One region of the Streptomyces sp. NPDC005408 genome, then DNA from elsewhere that is predicted to be linked to it. Evidence: riboswitches for the same ligand, from Rfam matches in the RefSeq annotation. Region 1 holds a riboswitch; the other holds the start of a gene.
What was found. A riboswitch is a leader RNA that binds a small molecule or an ion and turns the genes downstream of it on or off. The one in region 1 is predicted to bind S-adenosylmethionine.
Positions count from the first base shown of each region.

Region 1 (9,686 bases):
ACGCCACCGAGCAGGTCTCCTTCAACACGCCGTCCGGCAACGCCAAGGTGGACCCGGACAAGCCGCTCGAAGTCACCGCCGAGGGTGACGACGGCCGCATCACCGATGTGACCGTCATAGATGAATCCGGCCACTTCCTCGCGGGCGAACTCGACGCCGACGGCACGCGCTGGCGCTCCACCGGGTCCCTGTCGGCCGGCGCCAAGTACACGGTGAAGGTCGCCGTGGAGGACGCTGACGGCGCCCCTGGCGTCCGCACGATGACCTTCGAGACCGCACCCGCCTCCAAGTTCCTGACGGTCAACTTCGGCCCCAAGGCGGGCACGTACGGGGTCGGCCAGCCCATCACCGCGGAGCTCAGCCTCCCGGTGAAGGACAAGGCGGCCAGGGCCGTCGTCGAACGCGCCCTGAAGGTCCAGTCCAGCCCCGCCGTGGAGGGCGCCTGGTACTGGGTGGACGACAAGAAGCTGCACTTCCGTCCCAAGGAGTACTGGCCCAGCGGCGCGACCGTGACCGCCACCAGCAACCTGCAGGGCGTGAAGGTCTCCAACAAGCTCTACGGCGGCGCCTCGAAGGAGCTGAAAATCACCATCGGGGACCGTATCGAGGCCATCACCGACGCCGGATCGCACCAGATGACGGTCGAGCGCAACGGAGAAGTGATCAAGACCATTCCGGTGACCACCGGCAAGCCCGGCTTCTCCACCCGTAACGGAATCAAGGTCGTGCTCGCCAAGCAGTACTTCGTACGGATGCGCGGTACCAGCATCGGCATAGCCGAGGGCAGTGCCGACTCGTACGACCTGCCCGTCTACTACGCGACACAGGTCACCTGGAGCGGTGAGTACGTCCACGCCGCGCCCTGGTCCGTCGGCTCACAGGGGTACGCGAACGTCAGCCACGGCTGCACCGGAATGTCCACCGGCAACGCAGCGTGGTTCTTCGAGACCGTCAAGGAGGGCGACATCGTCAAGGTCGTCAACAGCGCCGGCGACGAGATGGACCCGTTCGGCAACGGCTTCGGCGACTGGAACCTGGACTGGGACAAGTGGCGCAAGGGCAGTGCCCTGGTGGCCGACACCAAGGACGGCAGCAGCACCGCCGACGCGGCACGGCTGCGTCCTGAGGTCTGACCGGAGCGGAAGCTCCTCACGCCTCCACGGCGAGCCGGCCGCGCAGGAGAGCGGCCAGGGTGTCCGCGAACTCCACCGGATCGACCGGAAGGGTCACCGCGGCCTCCGCACGGCTCCAGGTGGCCAGCCAGGCGTCCTGCGGGCGGCCGATCAGCAGCAGCACGGGCGGGCAGTTGAAGATCTCGTCCTTGATCTGCCTGCAGACGCCCATGCCGCCCGCGGGAACCGTCTCGCCGTCCAGTACGCAGACGTCGATGCCGCCCTCGTCCAGCCGCTTCAGTACGGCGGGAAGTGTCGCGCACTCGACGAACTCCACCGGAGGAACATCGGCCGCAGGCCTGCGTCCAGCCGCCAGGCGCACCTGCTCGCGCGTGTTGGCGTCGTCGCTGTAGACCAGGACCGTGGCGCTCGACTGCATTGTTCCTCCGAATCGACGGCGGCACTGCATCAGGAACCGATGCGCGGATGCTACTCCGTCCGACTCGCTGTCAACAGCGGTTCGGACATGGCTTCGATGGGCCGTTCGGGCTGGACACAGCCCACTGACACACCGAACGGCACCCCCCGGAGTGAGGGCGGGATAAGCGACCGACATAATGTCGGTCGTGGCGACAGCAACGACAGTAGAAACCGGGCACGCGCACCCGTCGGTCAATCGGCCGAACCTCACCAGCGTCGGAACCATCATCTGGTTGAGTTCCGAGCTGATGTTCTTCGCGGCCCTCTTCGCGATGTACTTCACCCTGCGATCGGTGACGGGTGCCGAGCACTGGAAGGAAATGGCTTCGGCCCTCAACTTCCCGTTCGCGGCGACGAACACCACGATCCTGGTGCTCTCCTCCCTCACCTGCCAGCTCGGCGTGTTCGCCGCGGAGCGGGGCGATGTGAAGAAGCTCCGTGCCTGGTTCGTGCTCACCTTCGTGATGGGTTCGATCTTCATCGGCGGTCAGGTCTTCGAATACACCCAGCTGGTCACGAAGGACGGCCTCTCGCTGTCCTCCGACCCGTACGGCTCGGTGTTCTACCTGACCACCGGCTTCCACGGCCTGCACGTGACAGGTGGCCTGATCGCCTTCCTGCTCGTCCTCGGCAGGACGTACGCGGCCAGGCGATTCACTCACGAGCAGGCAACCGCCGCCATCGTCGTGTCCTACTACTGGCACTTCGTCGATGTCGTCTGGATCGGCCTCTTCGCCACGATCTACATGATCAAGTAACGGCGCAGGCACTCGCTGCCTGAAGCAGACACAGTCCAGAAGACTCGACGCAGAAGATCCTGACACCGGGGTAATCCGTGAAAAAGCTCTCCTCACGACGACGCCATCCGCTGGCGGCGGTCGTCGTCCTACTCCTCGCGCTGGCGGCCACTGGGGGGCTGTACGCCGCGTTCGCACCCGCGGACAAGGCGCAGGCCGATGAAACCGCCCAGTCCCTCGCCATCAAGGAGGGCAAGAAGCTCTACACCGTCGGCTGCGCCAGCTGCCACGGAACCGGCGGTCAGGGCACCTCTGACGGCCCGCCCCTGGTCGGCGTGGGCTCCGCAGCCGTCGACTTCCAGGTCGGCACGGGCCGGATGCCGGCCCAGCAGCCCGGCGCGCAGGTGCCGAAGAAGAAGGTCATCTACTCGCAGAGCGAGATCGACCAGCTCGCGGCCTACGTCGCCTCTCTCGGTGCCGGTCCGATCACGCCGACCGAGAAGCAGTACAGCCCCGAGGGCGCGAACATCGCCAAGGGTGGCGACCTGTTCCGTACCAACTGCGCCCAGTGCCACAACTTCACGGGTGAGGGTGGCGCGCTGACGAAGGGCAAGTACGCCCCGAACCTTGAGGGCGTGGACCCCAAGCATGTGTATGAGGCCATGCAGACCGGCCCGCAGAACATGCCGTCCTTCCCCGACACGACGATGCCGGAGAAGCAGAAGCAGGACATCATCAAGTACATCCAGACCGTGAACGGCGAGGACTCCGAGAGCCCCGGCGGCCTCAAGCTCGGTGGCCTCGGCCCCGTCGTCGAGGGGCTGTTCGGCTGGATCTTCGGTCTGGGTGTGCTCATCGCAGTCGCCATCTGGGTCGCGGCCCACACCGCTAAGGCCAAGAAGTCATGAGTAGCCAAGAGATTCCAGAAGAGAACCTGCCCTCAGAGCAGGCCGCAGCCGCGCACGGCGCGGTAGAGGTCGTGGAGGATCCGTTCGCGGACCCGGGCCTGCCCGCCCACAAGCCGCGTGTCCAGGACATCGACGAGCGGGCCGCCAGGCGCTCCGAGCGCACGGTCGCCTTCCTGTTCACGCTGTCGATGCTGGCCACGATCGCCTTCATCGCCTCGTTCGTGACCTTCCCGGTCAACAAGATCGTCTTCATCTTCCCGTTCGGGCACGTCAGCGCGCTGAACTTCTCGCTGGGTCTGACCCTCGGGATCGCGCTCTTCTGCATCGGCGCGGGCGCGGTCCACTGGGCCCGCACCCTGATGTCCGATCAGGAGATCGCCGACGAGCGTCACCCGATCGAGGCCGAGCCCGAGGTCCGGGCCAAGGTCATGGCCGACTTCGCGGCCGGCGCCGAGGAGTCCGGCTTCGGCCGGCGCAAGCTGATCCGCAACACCATGTTCGGCGCGCTGGCCATGGTGCCGCTCTCCGGCCTGGTGCTGCTGCGCGACCTGGGCCCGCTGCCCGAGAAGAAGCTGCGCTCGACGCTGTGGGCCGATGGCAAGCAGCTCATCAACATGAACACCGATGAGCCGCTGCGTCCCGAGGACGTCGCCATCGGTTCGCTGACCTTCGCCAAGCCCGAGGGCCTGGAGGAGGACGCGGACGACTTCCAGAAGGAGATCGCGAAGGCGGCCCTGATGATCGTCCGGATCCAGCCGGACGACATCAAGGACAAGCGCGAGCTCGAGTGGTCGCACGAGGGCATCGTGGCGTTCTCGAAGATCTGTACGCATGTCGGCTGTCCGATCAGCCTCTACGAGCAGCAGACGCACCACGTGCTCTGCCCGTGCCACCAGTCCACCTTCGACCTCTCCGACGGCGCCCGCGTCATCTTCGGCCCGGCCGGTCACCGCCTTCCGCAGCTGCGGATCGGCGTGAATGCTGAGGGCAACCTTGAGGCGCTCGGCGACTTCGATGAGCCCGTCGGTCCTTCCTTCTGGGAGCGCGGATGAGTACTACAGCAGAGTCCAAGCGCAAAGCACCCGCCGGTGAGCGGGTGGCCGACTGGGCGGACGGCCGACTGGGGATCTACGGCCTGGCCAAGGCCAATATGCGCAAGATCTTCCCGGACCACTGGTCGTTCATGCTCGGTGAGATCTGCCTCTACAGCTTCATCATCATCATCCTCACGGGTGTGTATCTGACCCTGTTCTTCCACCCGTCGATGAACGAGGTGGAGTACCACGGCAGTTACATCCCGATGCAGGGTGTGCGGATGTCGGAGGCGTACGCCTCGACGCTGGACATCAGCTTCGACGTCCGTGGCGGTCTGCTGATCCGGCAGATCCACCACTGGGCGGCGCTGATCTTCATCGCGGGCATGCTCGTGCACATGATGCGCGTCTTCTTCACGGGCGCCTTCCGCAAGCCGCGCGAGATCAACTGGCTGTTCGGCTTCCTGCTGCTGGTGCTCGGCATGTTCACCGGCTTCACCGGCTACTCGCTCCCCGACGACCTGCTCTCCGGAACGGGTGTCCGGTTCATGGAGGGCGCGATCCTGTCGGTGCCGGTCGTCGGCACGTATCTGTCGATGTTCCTCTTCGGCGGGGAGTTCCCCGGCGGCGACTTCGTGGCCAGGTTCTACTCGGTCCACATCCTGCTGCTGCCCGGCATCATGATGGGCCTGCTGGTGGGGCACCTGATCCTGGTGTTCTTCCACAAGCACACGCAGTTCGCGGGTCCCGGCCGGACCAACAAGAACGTCGTCGGCATGCCGCTGCTGCCGATCTACATGGCCAAGGCCGGAGGCTTCTTCTTCCTGGTCTTCGGTGTCATCGCGGTGGTCTCGGCGGTCGCCTCGATCAACCCGATCTGGGCGCTCGGCCCGTACCGTCCGGACCAGGTGTCCACGGGCGCCCAGCCCGACTGGTACATGGGCTTCTCCGAGGGCCTGATCCGGGCGATGCCCGGCTGGGAGATCAATGCCTGGGGCCACACCCTCGCCCTGGGTGTCTTCATCCCGCTGATGATCTTCCCGCTGGTCCTGGTCGCGATCGCGGTCTACCCCTTCGTCGAGTCCTGGATCACCGGGGACAAGCGCGAGCACCACATCCTGGACCGCCCGCGCAACGCCCCGACCCGTACGGCCTTCGGCGTGGCGTGGCTGACCTGGTACTTCATCCTGCTGATCGCCGGTGGAAACGACATGTTCGCCCTGTTCCTCCATCTGTCGATCAACAGCATCACCTGGTTCGCCCGGATCGGCTTCTTCGTCGGACCGGTCATCGCCTTCGTCATCACCAAGCGGATCTGCATGGGTCTGCAGCGTCGCGACAGGGACAAGGTGCTGCACGGACGCGAGTCCGGCATCATCAAGCGCCTGCCGCACGGTGAGTTCGTCGAGGTCCACGAGCCGCTCAGCCAGGGTGCTCTGCACACGCTCACGGCGCACGAGCAGTACAAGCCCGTGGAGATCGGCCCGACGGTCGACGAGAACGGCGTCGAGCGCAAGCTCACCCGTGGCCAGAAGCTGAGGGCCAAGCTCAGCAAGAGCTACTACGGCGAGGGGAACCAGATCCCCAAGCCGACGCCGGAAGAGTTCCAGGAGATCACCAGCGGCCACGGCCACCACTGATCCCACCCGGCCGCACGTCGCGGTCGCCACAGCGGGAGCCCCGTCCATTCGCCGGACGGGGCTCTTTGCTGTGCCCGGGGCTGGATAGGGTGGGGGCATTCCTACTCGGCTGTGGACCCTGGAGTGGACCATGAACGTTGTGACCCCGGTTGGCGGCGACAGCGTGGCGGCACACTCCTGGCCGGGCGTGCTGGAGGCTCTCCTCAGCAACCGCGACCAGAGCGCCGACGCCACGGCGTGGGCCATGGACCGCATCCTCAGCGGCGAGGCGACGAACGCCCAGATCGCCGGTTTCGTGGTCGCCCTGCGGGCCAAGGGCGAGACGGTCGAGGAGATCTCCGGTCTTGTACGCACCATGTACGAGCACGCGAACCTGATCGAGGTTCCCGGGCCCAGCGTCGACATCGTCGGCACGGGCGGCGACGGCGCCAAGACCGTCAACATCTCCACGATGTCCGCGATCGTCGTGGCCGGCACCGGTGCGAAGGTCGTCAAACACGGCAACCGGGCCGCGTCGAGCGCGAGCGGTGCCTCGGACGTCCTGGAGAAGCTCGGCGTCAATCTGGAGCTGACCCCGCAGCGGGTCGCCGCCGTCGCCGACGAAGCGGGGATCACCTTCTGCTTCGCGGTGAAGTTCCACCCGGCGCTGCGGCATGTGGCGGCCGCCCGCAAGGAGCTGGGCATCCGCACCACGTTCAACTTCCTCGGCCCGCTCACCAACCCGGCACGCGTGAAGGCGCAGGCCACCGGTGTCGCGGACGCCCGGATGGCGCCGATCGTGGCCGGGGTGCTGGCCGAGCGCGGATCGTCGGCGCTGGTTTTCCGGGGCGACGACGGGCTCGACGAGCTGACGACGACGGCCACGTCACGGGTGTGGGTGGTCCGGGACGGGCAGGTGCGCGAGGAGGCCTTCGACCCGCGGGACATCGGCATCGACCTGGTGCCGGTGGAGGCCCTGCGGGGCGCGGACGCCTCGTACAACGCGGATGTCGCGCGCAGGCTGCTGAGCGGCGAGACCGGGCCCGTACGGGACGCGGTGCTGCTGAACTCCGCGGCGGCGCTCGTTGCTCTCGCACCGGGGGAGGGGTCGCTCGCCGAGCAGATCTCGGCCGGGATGGCGAAGGCGGCGGAGTCGATCGACTCGGGGGCGGCGAAGGCGGCGCTCAAGCGGTGGGTGGCCGCGAGCAACGCGTGACTGCGTGAAGCAAGGCGTGGTCCGGTTCCTGTCTCAGGAACCGGACCACGCCTTGCGCACGGTGCGACGTATGGCAGGATGCTCTTCAAGGTCATGAGTGACAGCGATTACGGCCCCGGCTCGCTGTCCGGCAACCCTCCGTCCGTGGCGGGGTGCCCCGGGTGAAGACCAGGCCGTAGGCAGCGAGGTCTGCGGCAAGCGCGGACCCCTGCACACCCTGGGGTCCTGGTCCTCAAGGGAGCAGTCTCGTGAGCAAGCGAATGCGATAGGGCTTTCCAAGCCCCCACTTCAGTACGCCTCCGCGCGGCGATCGCCGTGTGGTCGAGGCAACCCCCGTGCGGCGAGCGGCCGTTGAGCGCCCGCGCGGGTCTACCGAAGCTCATTCCGTCTTGTCCTGCCGGGAGATACCGCCATGTCCGCACGCCCGAACGCCGTTGCCACCGCCGACTCTTCTGCCTTCGCCGCTTCCGCCGCCTCGTCCGCCTGCTCCGAGTCCGCGGACCCCGCCTGCGGGGCGCCGCTGCCGGTGCTCGGCCGTGATGTGACCGTGCCGCTCGTCACCGGTGGCGAGGTCACCTACGCCGCCCTCGACTATGCGGCGAGCGCCCCCGCACTGCAGCGGGTGTGGGACGACGTCGCCGCGTACGCGCCGTACTACGGCAGCGTCCACCGCGGCGCCGGGTACCTCTCGCAGCTGTCCACCGACCTCTTCGAGAACAGCCGGGTCACGGTCGCAGAGTTCCTCGACTGCCGCGAGGGCGACCAGGTCGTCTTCACCCGCTCGACCACGGACTCCCTCAATCTTCTGGCGGCCGTGATCCCCGCGGACTGCGAGGTCTTCGTCTTCGAGACCGAGCACCATGCCTCGCTGCTGCCGTGGCGCGACGCCCGCGTGACGTACCTGAACGCCCCGCGTACACCGGCCGAAGCGGTCCGGACTCTGGAGCATGCGCTCGCCGACCGTGACTCGTACGGCCCGGCGCTGGTCTGCGTGACCGGCGCGTCCAATGTCACCGGTGAGCTGTGGCCCGTGAAGGAGCTGGCGGCCGCGGCGCACGTGCACGGTGCGCGGATCGTGCTGGACGCGGCTCAGCTCGCGCCGCACCACCCGGTCTCCGTGAAGGACCTGGACGTCGACTGGGTCGCCTTCTCCGGGCACAAGCTGTACGCGCCGTTCGGCTCGGGTGTGCTCGCGGGCCGCGCGGACTGGCTGCGGGAGGCGGAGCCGTACCTGGCGGGCGGCGGCGCCTCGCGGAAGGTGGCCCGTCGCACGGACGGGGGCGTGGACGTCGACTGGCACACCACGGCCGCCCGCCACGAGGCAGGCTCGCCGAACGTCATCGGGGTCTACTCCATCGCCTCCGCCTGCAAGGCGCTCACCGAGGCCGGTTTCGACAGCCTCGTTGCGCGGGAGCAGCAGCTGGTGGCGAAGGTCCGCGCGGGCCTTGCGGAGGTCCCGGAGGTCAAGGTCCTCTCGCTCTTCGGTGACGACGCCCCGCGGGTCGGCGTCATCTCGTTCGTCGTCGACGGCTGGAACAGCTCGCACTTCGCGGCGGCGCTCTCGGCGGAGTACGGCATCGGCGTCCGGGACGGCCTGTTCTGTGCCCACCCGCTGGTCCGCACGCTGCTCGGCACCGACCCGCAGGACCCGGGCGAGTGCGGCGCCCCGGAGGCCGAGCCGGGCGAGCGCTCGCTCAACGCGATCCGGGTCAGCTTCGGGGCGGGTACGCCTGACGAGCACGTGGAGCGCTTCGTGGGGGCGGTGCGGGAACTGGTCACGGTCGGCGCGAAGTGGACCTACCACACGGAGGACGGCCGCTGCGTCCCGGCGGTCTGACGCCTGGGCTCCGCCCCGGACCCGCTGCAAGCCCGCGCCGGCCGGCGCGGGCTTGTGTGCTGTGGGGGCAGTGCGCCCCGCCGGGTGCTACGCGTCGAGGCCGATCGCGAACGCCGCCTCCAGGTCGTGCTGGGAGTACGTACGAAACGCGACATGCGTGTCCGTGCCCTCCACGCCCGGGATCTTGCTGATCTTGCCGGGGATGACGTCCGCCAGGTCGTCGTGCTTGGCCACGCGCACCATGGCGATCAGGTCGTACGTGCCGGTCACCGAGAAGACCTCGCTCACGCTGTCGAGCGCGGCGATCGACTCGGCGATCTCGGGGATGCGGTCCACGCTGGTCTTGATGAGCACGATCGCGGTGATCACGGCTGGCGTTCTCCCTCAGTGGCCGCTGCTTGGGCCTTCACTCTAGTACTACGGCGGAAACGTCCCCAGGCGTACAGAAAGCCCACCCCGAACCCCACCAGATGCGCGAGATACGCCACCCCCGGGCCACTGCCCGCGCCCTGGGCCGCCAGCCATTGGAGGGCGAACCAGAAGATCAGCACGATCCACGCGGGGAAGCGCAGCGGCAGGAAGAAGAGGAACGGGAAGAGACTGGTGACCCGGGCCTTCGGGAAGAGGTACAGGAACGCGCCGAGCACCCCCGAGATCGCCCCGGACGCTCCCACCAGGGTCTGGTCGGATTCGGCGTTGGCCGCCGCGTAGGCGAGCAGCGCGAGGTAGCCGCAGCCCAGGTA
Region 1 is NZ_JBEXEX010000031.1:73,430-83,115, reverse strand. Features, by position in the region: gene ABZS64_RS25895 (Ig-like domain-containing protein) at 1-1,133, shown strand, start outside; gene ABZS64_RS25890 (hypothetical protein) at 1,150-1,551, opposite strand; gene ABZS64_RS25885 (heme-copper oxidase subunit III) at 1,730-2,350, shown strand; gene ABZS64_RS25880 (c-type cytochrome) at 2,428-3,237, shown strand; gene ABZS64_RS25875 (Rieske 2Fe-2S domain-containing protein) at 3,234-4,289, shown strand; gene ABZS64_RS25870 (cytochrome bc complex cytochrome b subunit) at 4,286-5,911, shown strand; gene trpD (anthranilate phosphoribosyltransferase) at 6,042-7,106, shown strand; SAM riboswitch class IV at 7,196-7,313, shown strand; gene ABZS64_RS25860 (aminotransferase class V-fold PLP-dependent enzyme) at 7,519-8,943, shown strand; gene ABZS64_RS25855 (Lrp/AsnC ligand binding domain-containing protein) at 9,031-9,312, opposite strand; gene ABZS64_RS25850 (rhomboid family intramembrane serine protease) at 9,309-9,686, opposite strand, start outside.

Region 2 (9,686 bases), on a different contig from region 1:
AGGACGCCTTCGCCGCCTTCACGCGCGGCGAGGTCGGCATGGTCAACGGCCACCCCTCCCTGATGCAGGCCGCAGCGAAGGCCAATATCGACGTCGGCAAGGTGCCGTTGCCCGGCACCACCGGCAAGGCGAAGGCGGCGATGGGCGTCGCCGACTGGATCATGGGCTTCAAGCAGAACGGCCACCGCGTCGAGATCGGCAAGTTCCTGGACTTCGTCTTCAGCGACAAGAACGTCCTCGACTTCGCCGGCCAGAACGACCTGCTGCCGGTGACGGTCTCCGCCTCCGAGGCGATGGCCGCGGACCCCGAGCACCAGGACCTCAAGGAGTTCCTGGAAGAGCTCCCCACCTCGGTGCTTCCGCCCGTCGGCAAGACCTCATGGGCGGCCGTCAGCGAGAACATCAAGAAGAACGTCGGACAGGCTGTGGAGCCGGGCGCCAACCCGGCTGATGTTCTCGGCCGCATCGCCCGCGCCGCCACCGTCAAGGAGAACGCCGAGTAGTCCCGGCGGTCCGCGGCAGAGAACAACCCGTCGCCGATATGTTGGATCGTATGACCGACGACCAGGCGCTCTCCGAGCGTGACCGTGCCGTACTGGCCATGGAGCACCGCTCCTGGCCGGGGCCCGGCGCGAAGGAGAGGGCCATCAGGGAACAGCTCGGCATCTCCCCGGTCCGCTACTACCAGCTTCTCAACGCCCTCATCGACGACGAGCGCGCCCTCGCCCACGACCCGGTCACGGTCAACCGGCTCCGCCGTGTCAGGGACGCGAAACGAAGTCGCCGATAGGGTCGGTCCATGGGCAGCTCCCCGTACCCGCATCCCCTGCCGACGCCGTCCACCCCCGCCGGCCGTGACGGTCTGGCCGCGATTTTCGCCCGGCCGCAGAAAGCCGTCGTCGCCCTCGACTTCGACGGCACTCTCGCCGAGATCGTGCCCGACCCCGAACAGGCCCGCGCCCACCCCGGCACCGTCCCGGCGCTCGCCGCGCTCGCGCCACGTATCGCATCCGTCGCCGTGGTCACGGGACGCCCCGCGGGTGTCGCCGTCCGGTACGGCGGCTTCGCCGGAGTGCCGGGCCTGGACCATCTCGTCGTCCTCGGTCACTACGGCGCCGAGCGCTGGGACGCCGTGTCCGGCACGGTCAAAACGCCGGCCCCGCATCCCGGTGTCGCGGCCGCCCGCGCCGAACTCCCCGGATTCCTCGACGACATCGGGGCGTGGCAGGGCACCTGGATCGAGGAGAAGGGCCAGGCCGTCGCGGTCCATACGCGCCGCGCCTCCGACCCGCAGGCCGCCTTCGACGCCCTGCGCGATCCGCTCGCCGAGCTCGCCGCCCGCCACGGACTGATCGTGGAGCCGGGCCGTATGGTCCTGGAGCTGCGCCCGCCGGGCATGGACAAGGGCGTGGCGCTTGCCGAGTACGTACGCGAAGTGGAGGCCGAAGCCGTCCTCTACGCCGGGGACGACCTCGGGGATCTGCCCGCCTTCGCCGCCGTCGAAAAGCTCCGCTCGGACGGCATCCCCGGCCTGCTGGTGTGCAGCGGCAGCGCCGAGGTGCCGGAGGTCGCGGACCGCGCCGACCTGCTGCTGCCGGGTCCGGCGGCGGTCGTGGAGTTCCTAGGAGCCCTCGCGCAGCGCCTGTAGCTGGTCGAGGAACCACTGCTGCGGCGGCAGCGCGGTCGCCGCGGCCGCCAGCCGCTTGGTGCGGTGGGCCCGTTCGTCGTGGGGCATGGTCAGCGCCTGGTGCAGCGCGTCGGCGGTGCCGGTCACGTCGTACGGATTGACCGTGACCGCGTCCTCGCCCAGTTCCTCGTGCGCTCCCGCCTCACGCGACAGCACCAGCGCACAGCCGTCGTCGGAGACGACGGGGATCTCCTTGGCGACCAGGTTCATACCGTCCCGGATGGGGTTGACCAGGGCGACGTCCGCCAGCCGGTACGCGGCCAGGGAGCGGGCGAAGTCGTCCTTCACATGCAGGACGACCGGGCTCCATGTCTCCGACCCGTACGTGGAGTTGATCTCGTCGGCGACGCGCTGGACCTCGGCCGTGTACTCGCGGTAGACCGCCAGGTCCTGCCGCGAGGGGTACGCGAAGGCGACGTGGACGACCCGCTCCCGCCATTCGGGCCGGGTTTCCAGCAGGTGCCGGTAGGCGAGCAGCCCGCGCACGATGTTCTTGGACAGTTCGGTGCGGTCCACGCGCACGATCGTCTTTCGCCCGGGGCCCACCTGTTCGCGCAGCGCGGCCAGCCGCTCCTCCACGTCGGGCCGGTGTGAGCGCTCCCGCAGGAAGTCCGCGTCCGCGCCGAGACCGTGCACCCCGATCCGGGTGCCAGAAGGGATGCCGGGGCCAAGCACGGTGTGGCAGCAGTCGGTGAAGGCATCCGCCCAGCGGTGGGTGAGGAACGCCGCCCGGTCGGCGCCGAGGATGCCGCCGAGCAGCTGGGCGGCGATGTCGTCGGGCAGCATCCGGAAGTAGTCGACGGGTGCCCACGGCGTGTGCGAGAAATGGCCGATACGCAGGTCGGGGCGGTGGGCGCGGAGCATCCGGGGCACCAGCGCCAGGTGGTAGTCCTGCACCAGGACGTCGGCGCCCGGCGCGGCCTCCTCGGCCAGGGCCTCGGCGAAGGCGCGGTTGTAGGCCTCGTACGAGGCCCACTGGCGGCGGAACTCCGCGTCGAAGACCGGCTCGAGCGGCGTCTGGTAGAGCATGTGGTGCACGAACCACAGCACGGAGTTCGCGATCCCGTTGTACGCGTCGGCGAACACATCGGCGTCGATGTCGAGCATCCGCACCCCGGGCTCGGCCACCCCGCGCCGTACCGCCTCGCGGTCGCCGTCGCTGAGGGCGGCGCACACCCACACCGAGTCCGACTCGGAGTCGATCGCGGACAGACCGGAGACCACACCGCCCCCGCCGCGGCGGGCGTCCAGCGAACCGTCCTGCTGACGCGTGTATGTGACCGGGCCGCGGTTCGACGCGACAAGGATCTGGGCGGCAGGCTGCTGGGAGACCATGTGCCGAAACCTAGCCCTTCCTGTAAACCCTCAAACGTGCGTACGGCTGGACTGCGCCACTCGGTGTCCTCATGCCGGTCCTCATGCCGCGTGCCGTGCCGCGTACTCGCCGATCTCGCGCATCGGCGGCCGCTCCTCGGTGTCCACTGCATGTGTCCGCGGTACGAAGCCCTCATCGCCCCGCTCGAACTGTGTGAGCGCAGGCCGCACCAAGTGACCGCGGGAGAGCCGCAGTTGAGCCGTACGGTAGATCGCCGCGGCCATCCGCCCCAGCGCCTGACCGTCCTGGTGGCGGTGCTTGCGCGAACCGACGTCCACCTGCGCCAGCGCGTCGAGCCCCACCGTGTGCAGCGCGTCGACCAGCAGACCCAGCTCCACTCCGTAACCCACGGGGAAGGGCAGTCGCTCCAGCAGCGAGCGCCGCGCCGCATACTCCCCGCCGAGCGGCTGGACGAACCCGGCCAGCTGCGGCCAGTGCAGATTCAGCAGCGGCCGCGCCACCAGCTCGGTCACCCGGCCGCCCTGACCGGACACCTCGCCGAGCGGCCGGTCGTACATCGCCTTGACGAACTGCACCTCGGGGTCGGTCAGCAGCGGCCCCACGATCCCGGAGACGAAGTCGGCCGAGAACTCCTTGAGGTCAGCGTCGACGAAGCAGACGATGTCGCCGCCGGTCACCATCAGCGACCGCCACAGCACCTCGCCCTTGCCCTGGACCGCGGGTATCCGGGGCAGGATCGAGTCCCGGTGCACGACGCGCGCTCCGGCAGCCGCGGCCACCTCGGCCGTACGGTCGGTCGAACCCGAGTCGATGACGACCAGCTCGTCGACGAGCGGTACGGCCTCCATCAGCTCACGCCGGATCACGGTGACGATCTCGCCGACCGTCGCCTCCTCGTCGAGCGCGGGCAGGACGACGCTGATGGTCGTACCGCGCTTGCCGGCCATCAGCCGGCCGAGCGGGCGGTCGGCCGCAGACCAGGAACGCCTGGTCAGCCAGCGCTCCACCTCTTCCAGCACGTGCGCGTCTCCCTCTGACATCCGGATCCTGTGATCCATCTCGCGGTTCGGACGACTATCTCAAGCGTCCGGGCCTTCGGTTACAGTCTTGAACAACGCGGATGACCGTCGCATGTCGGGGGTCCTCACGCTGATAACCGAATACCGCTCATCCAGAGGGACAGAGGGAACGGCCCGTTGAAGTCCCGGCAACCCTCCCGCCGACCGCGAGGTCACGGTGGGGAAGGTGCCAATTCCGTCTCGTGGCGAAATGCGTCGCGAGGAAGATGAGGAGAAAGGGCCTCGCCACCATGGCTGTGCAGACTGTCGCAACCACCCCCGTGAACCTCGGTCCCGCCGCGGCGCTCTCGTGCCGCGAGTGCGGAGAGCGTTTCGACCTTGGCCCGATCTTCGCCTGTGCCTCCTGTTTCGGGCCACTCGAAGTCGCGTACGACCTTCCGGCCGATGACCCCGAGGCGCTGAAGAAGCGGATCGAAGCGGGTCCGAACAACATCTGGCGGTACGCCCCGCTGCTGCCCGTCCCCGCCGACGTGGCCGAGAAGCCGAACATCAACCCCGGCTTCACCAAGCTCGTCAAGGCCGACAACCTCGCCCGTGAGCTGGGCGTCACCGGCGGCCTGTACATCAAGGACGACTCCGGCAACCCGACGCACTCCTTCAAGGACCGTGTCGTCGCGATCGCCGTCGAGGCCGCGCGCGCCTTCGGCTTCACCACTCTTTCCTGCTCCTCCACCGGCAACCTGGCGGGCGCTGTCGGCGCCGCCGCCGCGCGGGCCGGCTTCCGCTCCTGTGTGTTCATTCCGCACGACCTGGAGCAGGGCAAGGTCGTCATGGCCGCGGTGTACGGCGGCGAGCTCGTCGGCATCGAGGGCAACTACGACGACGTCAACCGCTTCTGCTCCGAGCTCATCGGCGACCCGCTGGGCGAGGGCTGGGGCTTCGTCAACGTCAACCTCCGCCCGTACTACGGCGAGGGTTCCAAGACGCTGGCGTACGAGATCTGCGAGCAGCTCGACTGGCAGTTGCCCGACCAGATCGTGATCCCGATCGCCTCGGGCTCGCAGCTCACGAAGATCGACAAGGGCCTGCAGGAGCTGATCAAGCTCGGCCTGGTCGAGGACAAGCCGTACAAGATCTTCGGCGCCCAGGCCGAGGGCTGCTCGCCGGTGTCGACCGCCTTCAAGGCCGGGCACGATGTCGTACGGCCGCAGAAGCCGAACACCATCGCCAAGTCGCTGGCGATCGGCAACCCCGCCGACGGCCCGTACGTCCTGGACATCGCGCGCCGCACCGGCGGCGCCGTCGAGGACGTCAACGACGAGCAGATCGTCGACGCGATCAAGCTCCTCGCCCGTACGGAGGGCATCTTCGCGGAGACCGCGGGTGGCGTGACCGTGGGCGTGACGAAGAAGCTGATCGAGGCGGGCGTGCTCGACCCGGCGCTCACCACGGTCGTGCTCAACACCGGTGACGGTCTCAAGACCCTCGACGCCGTCGCTCCGACGACCGGTCCCACGGCGACCATCCGCCCGAGCCTCGACGCGTTCCGCGACGCCGGCCTGGCCCGCTGACTACCTACGGAAGGCAGAACACCATGAGCGTGAACGTCCGCATCCCCACCATTCTCCGTACGTACACGAGCGGTCGGGCCGAGGTCCCGGCGGAGGGCGCGACGCTCTCCGAGGTGATCTCCGACCTGGAGAAGAACCACACGGGCATCGCCGCGCGCGTCCTGGACGACCAGGGCAAGCTGCGCCGCTTCGTGAACGTGTACGTCAATGACGACGACGTGCGTTTCGAGCAGGGTCTCGAGACGGCGACCCCGGACGGTGCGGGCGTTTCGATCATTCCCGCCGTCGCCGGCGGCTGAGTTACGCAGCGTTAAGAGAATTGCCCCCTCCGCAAGAGAAGCGGAGGGGGCAATTCTGCATGGTTGAGCGCGGTACAGTTGGGGAAGCCCCCTCCGCTGCTTGTGCCGACCGCATATGAGAATGCGCCCGGGCCCAAGAAGAAGCAGCCAATGTGCGCGATCGAATTGCCTCCTTAAGCGCCATTTGCCGGGCCCGACTTGCCCCGGAATTTCTTGAATTCGGTTCAATTATCCGTTCGCGCGCGCTCGGATTTCTCGTCTGATTGACCTGTTGCAGAGGGCAGTTGGGCAGATACATTCAGCCGCGGTCGACGCGTTCCGGCGCACACCCCCTCCTGTCGGGTGGTGAGTTCTGACCCGGGTCCGCGAAGTGCGGACCTGTGCAAGGGCCAGTAATAGGGGAGTTAGGCATGGCTCAGGGCACCGTCAAGTGGTTCAACGCGGAGAAGGGGTACGGCTTCATCGCGGTCGACGGTGGTGCGGATGTTTTCGTCCACTACAGCGCGATCCAGATGGACGGATACCGCACCCTTGAAGAGGGTCAGCGGGTCGAGTTCGAGATCTCGCAGGGCCAGAAGGGGCCGCAGGCGGACATGGTCAAGCTCGCCGTCTGATCTCGGCGCGATCGGCCACCGACGCACTCACGCGACACTCACGCACGAAGGGCCCGCATCCTAGGGGGATGCGGGCCCTTCGTGCGTCTCCGTGCCCGTCCGCGATCCGCGAGAGCCGCTTGCGCCCACCCGTCACCCGGCCACCACCCCTCATCGAGGCTTCGTCGAAGCCGCTTGCACTCTCATAGGTCGAGTGCTAATCATTGGCGTTAGCACTCTGCAGGTGAGAGTGACAGCTTAAGGACCGGGTCGGTGAGGCCCGAAGGGTCGGCGGGGCAAGGAACCGCACGGCTCTCAGGCCGTCCGTCGCGGGCGCCAGCGCGGTCCGGAGAATCCACCCCAGTCCGGGAGGACCACTTCACATGGCCAAGATCATCGCGTTCGACGAGGAGGCACGGCGCGGTCTCGAGCGCGGGATGAACCAGCTCGCCGACGCCGTCAAGGTCACCCTTGGCCCCAAGGGCCGCAACGTCGTCCTCGAGAAGAAGTGGGGCGCCCCCACGATCACCAACGATGGTGTATCCATCGCCAAGGAGATCGAGCTCGAGGACCCGTACGAGAAGATCGGCGCCGAGCTGGTCAAGGAAGTCGCCAAGAAGACGGACGACGTCGCCGGTGACGGTACGACCACCGCGACCGTCCTCGCCCAGGCGCTCGTCCGCGAGGGCCTGCGCAACGTGGCGGCCGGCGCCAACCCGATGGCCCTCAAGCGTGGCATCGAGAAGGCCGTCGAGGCCGTCTCCGGCGCCCTGCTCGAGCAGGCCAAGGACGTGGAGACCAAGGAGCAGATCGCTTCGACGGCCTCCATCTCCGCCGCCGACACCCAGATCGGCGAGCTCATCGCCGAAGCCATGGACAAGGTCGGCAAGGAAGGCGTCATCACCGTCGAGGAGTCCCAGACCTTCGGTCTGGAGCTCGAGCTCACCGAGGGTATGCGCTTCGACAAGGGCTACATCTCGGCGTACTTCGCCACCGACATGGAGCGTATGGAGGCGTCGCTCGACGACCCGTACATCCTGATCGTCAACTCCAAGGTCAGTAACGTGAAGGACCTCCTTCCGCTGCTGGAGAAGGTCATGCAGTCGGGCAAGCCCCTGCTGATCATCGCCGAGGACGTCGAGGGTGAGGCCCTGTCGACCCTGGTCGTCAACAAGATCCGTGGCACCTTCAAGTCCGTTGCCGTCAAGGCTCCGGGCTTCGGTGACCGCCGCAAGGCGATGCTGAACGACATCGCCATCCTCACGGGCGGCACGGTCATCTCCGAGGAGGTCGGCCTCAAGCTCGAGAACGCGGGCCTGGACCTGCTGGGCCGCGCCCGCAAGGTCGTCATCACCAAGGACGAGACCACGATCGTCGACGGCTCCGGCGAGAGCGACCAGGTTGCCGGTCGCGTGAACCAGATCCGTGCCGAGATCGAGAACTCCGACTCGGACTACGACCGCGAGAAGCTCCAGGAGCGCCTCGCGAAGCTGGCCGGCGGCGTGGCCGTCATCAAGGCCGGTGCCGCGACCGAGGTCGAGCTCAAGGAGCGCAAGCACCGCATCGAGGACGCCGTTCGCAACGCGAAGGCGGCCGTCGAGGAGGGCATCGTCGCCGGTGGTGGCGTGGCTCTGCTCCAGGCTTCCTCGGTCTTCGAGAAGCTCGAGCTCACGGGCGACGAGGCCACTGGTGCCGCGATCGTCAAGCTCGCGCTGGAGGCTCCGCTCAAGCAGATCGCCGTCAACGGTGGTCTCGAGGGTGGCGTCGTCGTCGAGAAGGTGCGCAACCTGGCCGTCGGCCACGGTCTGAACGCCGCGACCGGCGAGTACGTCGACATGATCGCCGAGGGCATCATCGACCCCGCGAAGGTGACCCGCTCTGCCCTGCAGAACGCGGCCTCCATCGCGGCGCTGTTCCTGACCACCGAGGCCGTCATCGCCGACAAGCCGGAGAAGGCGGGCGCCGCCGCTCCGGGCGGCATGCCGGGCGGTGACATGGACTTCTGAGCCTGACGGCTCGGACCCGGTCCTGACCGAGGGCGGTACCCCCACTCCCAGGGGGGTACCGCCCTCGGGCGTGTGTGCGGGTAGACCCGGACGGCTCAACCGATCACCTGGCTGGATCACGTGACGCCCGGTCTGCGAGCGCCGAGGCGAGGGGCAGTGGAATGTGCCGGGTGCGGACATTCGGTCGGCATCCCGAACATCACACTCCCGCGGCGGCCGTCCGTGCGCCCACGGGATCGTCGGCCTGCCGTCGGGTTCCGCGGCCGGCGGCGATGGTGGGGCCGGCGGCGCGGGCGCCGTAGTCAACGGCGCGAAGGGTGACCCCGGCCAGGACGGTGGCAACGGGTACACGGTCATCTACTGGCAGGACCTTGGTCTGCCCCACCCCGAGAGCGGTCTCGGGGTGGGGCAAACCCCCGGATGAACAGGCCAGTTGGCCCGGTGGGAGATAGTCCGCCGCTGCGCGAGGGTCGTCCCATGCGAATCATCGGCAGCCGGAAGCCCGGCTTCACATCAGTGGCCCTCACCCTTCCCGTTCTCGCGACCGCCCTGGTCGCTCTCCCCGCACCCGCGTCGGCCGCGGCAACTCCGCGGCCGGACACGGCTGTCCGCTGGGAGAAGTGCCCGGGCACCGGACTCGATCAGCGTCAGGAGTGCGCGACCCTCGCCGTGCCGCTCGACCACGCCGAGCCCGGCGGGCCGCACATCACCCTCGCCATTTCCCGTATACGCAGCGAGAACCCCGGGGCCCGGCGCGGCACGCTGCTGCTGATCCCCGGCGGACCCGGCGGCCCCGGCATCAACGACCCCTCCATCAGGGGGAAGGCCCTGCCCCAGTCGGTGCGCGACGCCTACGACATCGTGGGCTTCGACCCGCGTGGCGTTGGCCGCAGTACGCCGGTGAGCTGCGACCTGTCGCACGACGACCTGGCCCTTGTGAACATCCGGCCGTACCCCGCGCCCGACGGGTCCATCGACAAGAACACCACCACCGCACGCCGTCTCGCCGACACCTGTGCCAAGAACGGCGGCGACGTGCTCCGCAGCATCAGCACCCGCAACGAGGCACGGGACATCGACGCCGTCCGCCAGGCCCTCGGCGAACGCAAACTGTCCGCCTGGGGCGCCTCGTACGGGACGTATGCGGGAGCCGTGTACGCGCAGATGTTCCCCCT
Region 2 is NZ_JBEXEX010000006.1:152,365-162,050, forward strand. Features, by position in the region: gene ABZS64_RS08780 (sugar ABC transporter substrate-binding protein) at 1-503, shown strand, start outside; gene ABZS64_RS08785 (DUF3263 domain-containing protein) at 542-790, shown strand; gene otsB (trehalose-phosphatase) at 800-1,648, shown strand; gene ABZS64_RS08795 (trehalose-6-phosphate synthase) at 1,622-3,022, opposite strand; gene ABZS64_RS08800 (glucosyl-3-phosphoglycerate synthase) at 3,104-4,042, opposite strand; SAM riboswitch class I at 4,188-4,315, shown strand; gene thrC (threonine synthase) at 4,333-5,613, shown strand; gene ABZS64_RS08810 (MoaD/ThiS family protein) at 5,637-5,912, shown strand; gene ABZS64_RS08815 (cold-shock protein) at 6,323-6,526, shown strand; gene groL (chaperonin GroEL) at 6,889-8,511, shown strand; gene ABZS64_RS08825 (alpha/beta hydrolase) at 8,989-9,686, shown strand, end outside.
Region 2: another riboswitch for S-adenosylmethionine. It lies ahead of thrC (threonine synthase); the one in region 1 lies ahead of ABZS64_RS25860 (aminotransferase class V-fold PLP-dependent enzyme).